Linked DNA regions of Nordella sp. HKS 07. The main gene of each other region encodes a partner of the protein of the gene in region 2 in a complex. Links are inferred from orthologs where the notes say so. Each region holds a gene or a part of one and is shown on either strand. Other genes may lie near its edges. The genes, in order: ccmB and ccmE.

Region 1 (3,182 bases), 2.4 Mb from region 2 along the record:
TCGGGGTTGCCGCCGAGACCGCGCATCGCATCGCGCATGGCCGCAAGATCGACCACCGCCGGCACGCCGGTGAAGTCCTGCATCAGCACGCGCGCCGGACGATAGGCGATCTCGTTTTCCGCCTTGCCGCGATTCTTCAGCCAGCGGGCGAAATTGACGATGCTTTGCTTGGTGACCGAACGGCCATCCTCATGCCGCAGCAGATTCTCGAGCAGCACCTTCAGCGAGTAGGGCAATGCGGAGATGCCCTTGAGGCCGTTCTTCTCGGCCGCCTTGAGGCTGAAATAGACATAGGTCTTGGCGCCCACCTTCAAAGTCTTGCGGCATTTGAAGGAGTCGAGGGACGTAGCAGTCATGGCTGATCCTTGGTGCAAATTGGTGTCGGCGGGATTTGCCCAGCATATAGGTCCATTTCCATGACAATGCCAAGGCTGCAGGTCACACAAGCAGAACCGCCAGAACCGCCTTTGCCTCGTGCCGCCCGATGGGTTAAGCGGGTGGACGATGGTCCAATTACAAGCAGACTCGCTCGCCTGCCAGCGCGGCGGCCGGACAGTGTTCACCGACGTGAACTTTACCCTCTCCTCCGGTCAGCTCATGGAGCTCAGAGGTCCCAACGGCGCCGGCAAGTCGTCGCTTCTGCGTCTCATTGCGGGCCTGGGAGAGGCCGTTTCCGGCCGGATCACGCTGTCGGGCGGCGGCGAGGACCTCAGCATCGGCCAGCAGGCGCATTATGGCGCGCATCAGGAGGCGATCAAATCGCCGCTGACGGTCAGCGAGAACCTGAAATTCTGGGGTGACTTTCTGGGTGGCGGGGATATGGACGCGGCACTGGCCGCCTTCGATCTCGAAGCGCTCGCCGATTACCCGGCAGCCCTCCTCTCGGCCGGGCAGAAGCGCCGCCTGTCGCTGGCGCGGCTCGCTTTGGTGCCGCGGCTCCTGTGGCTGCTCGACGAGCCGACGGTCGGCCTCGACGCCGCCTCGCTCGACCGGCTGACCCGGTTGCTGCGCGGCCACTTGACGGGCGGCGGCCTCGCGGTGGTGGCAACCCATGCGCCGCTCAGCCTCGAAGCTGACGTCAAGCTCGTGCTGGGGGTCTCTCGATGAAGCTCATCTGGGCGCTCATCCGGCGCGATCTCATGCTGGCGACCCGCCAGGGCGGTGGCGCCGGCACGGCCATCGGCTTCTTCGTGACGGTGATCGTGCTCTTGCCGCTGGGTCTCGGTCCCGACCAGGCGCTGTTGCAGCGCATCGCGCCCGGCGCCTTGTGGATCGCGCTCCTGCTCTCCGTCCTGCTTTCGGCGGAGCGGATCTTCCAGGCCGATTACGAGGATGGCTCGCTCGACGCGATGGCGCTCGGCGTGGTGCCGCTGGAGCTCGTGGTGCTGGCCAAGGCGATGGCGCACTGGCTCACCACCTCCTTGCCGCTGGCGATCGCCGCACCCTTCTTCGGCTTCCTCATCAATCTCGACACGTATGATATCCTGCCGCTCAGCCTGGCGATGATCCTGGGCTCGGTGTTCCTCTCGCTGCTTGCCGCACTGGGGGCGGCGATCACCGTGGCGCTCAGGCGCGGCGGGCTTCTGGTGTCGCTGCTGATCCTCCCCTTCTATGTGCCCTGCCTCATTTTCGGGGTGGCGGCGAGTTCCTCCAGCGAGCTTGTCAAGCCGTCGCTGCTGATGCTGACCGCGCTGGCGCTGACCAGTTTCGTCCTGGTGCCGGTCGCCGCCGCTGCGGCGTTGCGCGCCTATCTGAAATGATATGAGCCCCCTAAAATACAACCATGCAGAAATTCGCTAATCCGGCCCGGTTCCAGAAGCTCGCCGAAGCGCTCCTGCCCTATGTTTGGGGGGCGATGATCCTGGCCTTCGCGGCCGGGCTCTATATGTCGCTCGTGACCGCACCGCCCGACTACCAGCAGGGCGAGACGGTCCGCATCATGTTCGTGCATGTGCCGGCGGCCTGGATGGCGCTCATGGTCTACACCGCCATGGCGGCGGCCAGCGCCATGGCGGCGGTGTTCCGGCATCCCCTGGCCGATATGGCGGCCAAGGCGGCGGCACCCATCGGTGCCATGTTCTGCCTTCTGTCGCTCATCACCGGCTCGCTCTGGGGCAAGCCGATGTGGGGCGCCTGGTGGGTGTGGGATGCGCGACTGACCTCGATGTTCGTCCTGCTTCTGCTTTATCTCGGCTATATGGCGGTGTGGCAGGCAATCGAGGATCCGCATCGCGCCGCGCTCATCGCCCGCGTCGTCGCCCTAGCGGGCTTCATCAACGTGCCGATCGTCAAGTTCTCGGTCGACTGGTGGAACTCGCTGCATCAGGGCCCCAGCGTCTTCCGCATGGACGGCCCCACCATCGATGCGCGCATGCTGTGGCCGCTGCTCGTCATGGCGCTCGCCTACATGCTGCTCTTCACCGGGCTGCTCCTCGTCGCGATGAGAAGCGAGATCGCCCAGCGCAAACTGCGCCAACTGCGCCTGGCCGGGATCGAGGGGCGGTGATGGACTGGAACGCCGCCCATGTCGCCTTCGTGGTCGCCGCCTATGCGGTGAGCTTCGCCGGGCTCATCCTGCTCGCCACCTGCGTCCTGATACGGGACCGGAAGCTGAAGCGGCAAATCGCGGCGCTCGAACGCAACAAAGGTAGCAAACATGGCCGAGGCTAGTCTGCCCCGCAGGCGCACCTGGCTCACCATCCTGCCAGTTGCCGCCTTCGCTCTCCTGGCGGTTCTCTTCTATCGGGGCCTGTCGGGCAATCCGTCTGAGGTGCCTTCGGTACTCCTCAATAAGCCGGTTCCGGCTTTCTCGCTGCCGCCGGTCGCAGGTCTCGGCCTGCCTGGCCTCTCCAGCGACGACCTCAAGAAGGGCGAAGTCACGCTCGTCAATGTCTGGGCCTCCTGGTGCCCGCCCTGCCGCGAGGAGCATCCTCTCCTGATGGAACTCGCGGCGCGCGGTGATCTGAACGTCGTCGGGATCAACTACAAGGATGATCCGGAGAATGCCCGGCGGTTCCTGGTCACGCTCGGCATTCCCTTCACGGCGGTCGGCTCCGATCCCAAGGGCCGGGCGGCGGTCGACTGGGGCGTTTATGGCGTGCCGGAGAACTTCCTCGTCGACGGCACCGGCACGATCCGCATGAAATGGATCGGGCCTCTCACGCGAGAAGCCCTCACAAATC
Region 2 (3,251 bases):
GCGGCGAAGGCCACCAGGGCGGCAACCCACAGGCGCTGGATCACCGGCCACGCTTCGGCCCGCTTCCAGGTGAGCAGCGGCCCGGCCGGCACGAGCAGCAGGAGCGGCAGCATGATCAGGCCGAAGGTGACATTGAAATAAGGCGGACCGACCGAGATCTTGTCGCCGGTGAACATTTCCAGCGCCAGGGGATAGAGCGTGCCGATGAAGACCGCCGCGCAGGCGGTGCAGAGCAGAAGATTGTTCACCACGAGGCCACCCTCGCGGCTCAAGGGCGCGAAGAGCCCGCCCGCCTTCAGCGCCGGCGCGCGCCAGGCGAACAGCGCCAGCGCGCCGCCGATGAAGATGCACAGGATCAGGAGAATGAATACGCCACGCTCCGGATCGACCGCGAAGGCATGAACCGAGGTCAGGACGCCGGAGCGCACCAGGAAGGCGCCGATCAGCGACAGCGAGAACGCCAGGATGGCGAGAAGTATGGTCCAGATCTTCAGCGCGTTGCGCTTCTCGACGACGATCGCGGAATGAAGGAGCGCCGCGGAGATGAGCCAGGGCATGAAGGAGGCGTTTTCGACCGGGTCCCAGAACCAGAAACCGCCCCAGCCCAGTTCGTAATAGGCCCACCAGGATCCCATGGCGATGCCCAGCGTCAGGAAGACCCAGGCGGCGAGCGTCCACGGCCTGACCCAGCGCGCCCAGGCGGCATCGACCTTGCCGTCGATCAGGGCGGCGATGGCGAAGGAGAAGGAGACCGACAGACCGACATAACCGGCATAGAGGAACGGCGGATGGAAGGCGAGCGCCGGATCCTGCAGCAGCGGATTGATGCCGTTGCCTTCGACGGGCGCCGGATCGAGACGCAGGAAAGGATTGGAGGTGAGCAGAATGAAGAGCAGGAAGGCGATGCCGATCGAGCCCTGGATGGCGAGCACCCGCGATTTGAGCTCGAGCGGCAGGTTGCCGCCGAACAGCGCGACACCGGCGCCGAACAGCGACAGGATCAACACCCACAGCATCATCGAGCCTTCATGATTGGCCCAGACGCCGGTGATCTTGTAGAGGAGCGGCTTCGCCGAATGGGAATTCTCCCACACATTGACGACCGAAAAATCCGACGTCACATAGGCATTCATCAGCGCCAGGAAGGCGATGGCGATCAGCGTGAATTGCGCCAGCGCGGCGGGCGCGGCGACATTCATGAGGGCGCGGTCGCCGCGATGGGCGCCGTAGAGCGGCACGGCGCACTGCGCCAGGGCCGTGACGAAGGCCAGGATGAGCGTGAAATGTCCGGTTTCGGCAATCATGATCCGGCCCCCTTGCCTTCCTTCCACACGCCCTTTTCCTTCAGGCGGTCGGCGACGTCCTTCGGCATATAGTTTTCATCATGCTTGGCGAGCACCGTGTCGGCGACGAAGTTGCCCGACGCGTCGAGCTTGCCTTCGGTAACGACGCCCTGGCCCTCGCGGAAGAGATCGGGCAGCTGGCCCTTATATTCGACCGTGACCGACTTGATGGTGTCGGTGACCGCGAAGCGCACGGTCATGCCGTCGCCCTTGACGACGCTGCCCGCCTCAACGAGACCGCCCAGGCGGAAACGCTGGCCGGTCTGGACGTTCTTTTCGGCGATCTCGCTCGGCGTATAGAAGAAGACGATCGTGTCCTTGAGCGCATAAAGCACAATGCCGGCGGCAATGGCGAGGACGGCGAGGCCCGCCAGGATCACCGCGGCGCGCTTCTGCTTCCGGGAACTACGGGGCGTCATCGTCATCATTGCCATTATTCGATACCCAGCTGCTTCGCCGACTGAGCCAATGCGGACATCGCCTGGCTGTCATCCTTGAATTGCGCCTGCGCGGAAGTATACGCCGCGCGCGCCTTGTCCATCTCACCCAAAACGGCGCGCGCCCTAATAAGGCGCTGCCAGCCGTCGAGATCGGCAGGGGCCGATTTAAGGCGCTCCTCCAGGCCGTCAACCATGCCTCGGATCATTTTTTCGCGATCTTCAGGGCTCATATTCTCGGTCGCCGCCACCTGCTCGTCGGAGAGCTGAGGCGCGCCCGGCGACAGGGACGCGATCTGCGCCTCGAGGGCATTTTTCCAGCTGTCTGTCGGCTTCGTATCGGCGAGCAGCCCCTGCCAGACCGCCAGGGCCTCACCCGCCTTGCCGTCCTGCTTCAAGGCCAGGCCGGCATAAAAGCGGGCCTTGGGCAACTTAACGTCAAGCTTCAGGGCCTCGGCGAAAGCCGCCGCCGCCTCCTTGGGGACAAGGCCGGCATTGGCGAAAACCAGCATCTCGCCATAGTCGGCATAGGTTTCGGCATTCGCTCCCTTGAGACGCAGAATGTTCCCGAATGCCTTCGCCGCGTCCTCATAGCGCTCAGTGCCGCGATAGAGAGGTGCGAGAACCTCCCAGCCGCGCAGATCGTCCGGCTGCTCGGCCAGATGCGCCTCGGCCTTTGCCATCAGCGCCCGGACGTCGTTATTGGCGATCGCATTGTCGAGACGCTGCTTGAGCGGCAGATCGGGTCTGCCCGGGGCGCCAAGCGCCATATAGAGACCAAGTGCTGCCACAGGGACGGTCACAGCCACCGCCAAAACCGGCCATCTGCCCACACCCTGGGGGCTGGCCTGGGGCGCCTGCCGGCCAGCGGCGATCAGGCGGCGCGCGATCTCATTGCGGGCGGCCCCGGCTTCGGCAGTACCGATCAGGCCCCTGGCCTTGTCACGCTCGAGCTCGGCGAGCTGGTCGCGGAAGACGGCCTCGTCATAGTCGGCGCGCGCCGGCCCGGCGACGCGCCCCTTCAGGACGGGCCAGCACAGGGCGATCACGACGGCTGCCGCAAGTACCGCAAATACAAGGAAATTCAGCATGCTCTCAAGAGGTTCCGGGGGCTCGTCCCAATGTAATGCGCCCAGCTCTTAAAAGGGTCCGTCGCATTGTCGCATGGCAGCAATGGGGCGTCGGAAACCGGTGGAGGCTGCACCCCCCTTTTGATAAACAGCGCGTTCAGCACACTGGTTTACCAGAGGGCCGCATGAAATCCCGCTACTCGATCTTTTCCCTCGCGCGCAACGCGATGAACTACCACAAGGACTGGGAACGCGCCTGGCGCAGCCCCACGCCCAAGTCGGAATATGACGCGGTGATCGTCGGCGCCGGCGGCCATGGCCTCGCCACCGCCTATTACCTGGCCAAGAATCACAAACTCACAAATATCGCGGTGGTCGAAAAAGGCTGGCTGGGCGGCGGC

What was found.
Region 1: the proteins of ccmE (region 2) and ccmB are in contact, whole or in part, in a solved structure (PDB 8CE8), measured with the Escherichia coli proteins. The link is inferred for Nordella sp. HKS 07 from one-to-one orthologs.

The regions. Positions count from the first base shown.
Region 1 is NZ_CP049258.1:1,648,272-1,651,453, reverse strand. What follows is about bases 61-2,931. They hold ccmB (heme exporter protein CcmB), read left to right. Parts: upstream 61-1,103; coding sequence 1,104-1,760; downstream 1,761-2,931. Other genes in these bases: G5V57_RS07750 (DsbE family thiol:disulfide interchange protein), read left to right, coding at 2,657-2,931; ccmD (heme exporter protein CcmD), read left to right, coding at 2,506-2,670; G5V57_RS07760 (heme ABC transporter permease), read left to right, coding at 1,784-2,506; ccmA (heme ABC exporter ATP-binding protein CcmA), read left to right, coding at 505-1,107; acnA (aconitate hydratase AcnA), read right to left, coding at 61-356. Also shown: more of acnA, read right to left, coding at 1-60; more of G5V57_RS07750, read left to right, coding at 2,932-3,182. UniProt on the Escherichia coli protein: Required for the export of heme to the periplasm for the biogenesis of c-type cytochromes.
Region 2 is NZ_CP049258.1:4,061,524-4,064,774, reverse strand. The notes cover bases 32-2,971. They hold ccmE (cytochrome c maturation protein CcmE), read right to left. Parts: upstream 1,763-2,971; coding sequence 1,301-1,762; downstream 32-1,300. Other genes in these bases: ccmI (c-type cytochrome biogenesis protein CcmI), read right to left, coding at 1,777-2,871; G5V57_RS19205 (heme lyase CcmF/NrfE family subunit), read right to left, coding at 32-1,304. Outside these bases: more of G5V57_RS19205, read right to left, coding at 1-31; G5V57_RS19190 (sarcosine oxidase subunit beta family protein), read left to right, coding at 3,036-3,251. UniProt on the Escherichia coli protein: Heme chaperone required for the biogenesis of c-type cytochromes. Transiently binds heme delivered by CcmC and transfers the heme to apo-cytochromes in a process facilitated by CcmF and CcmH.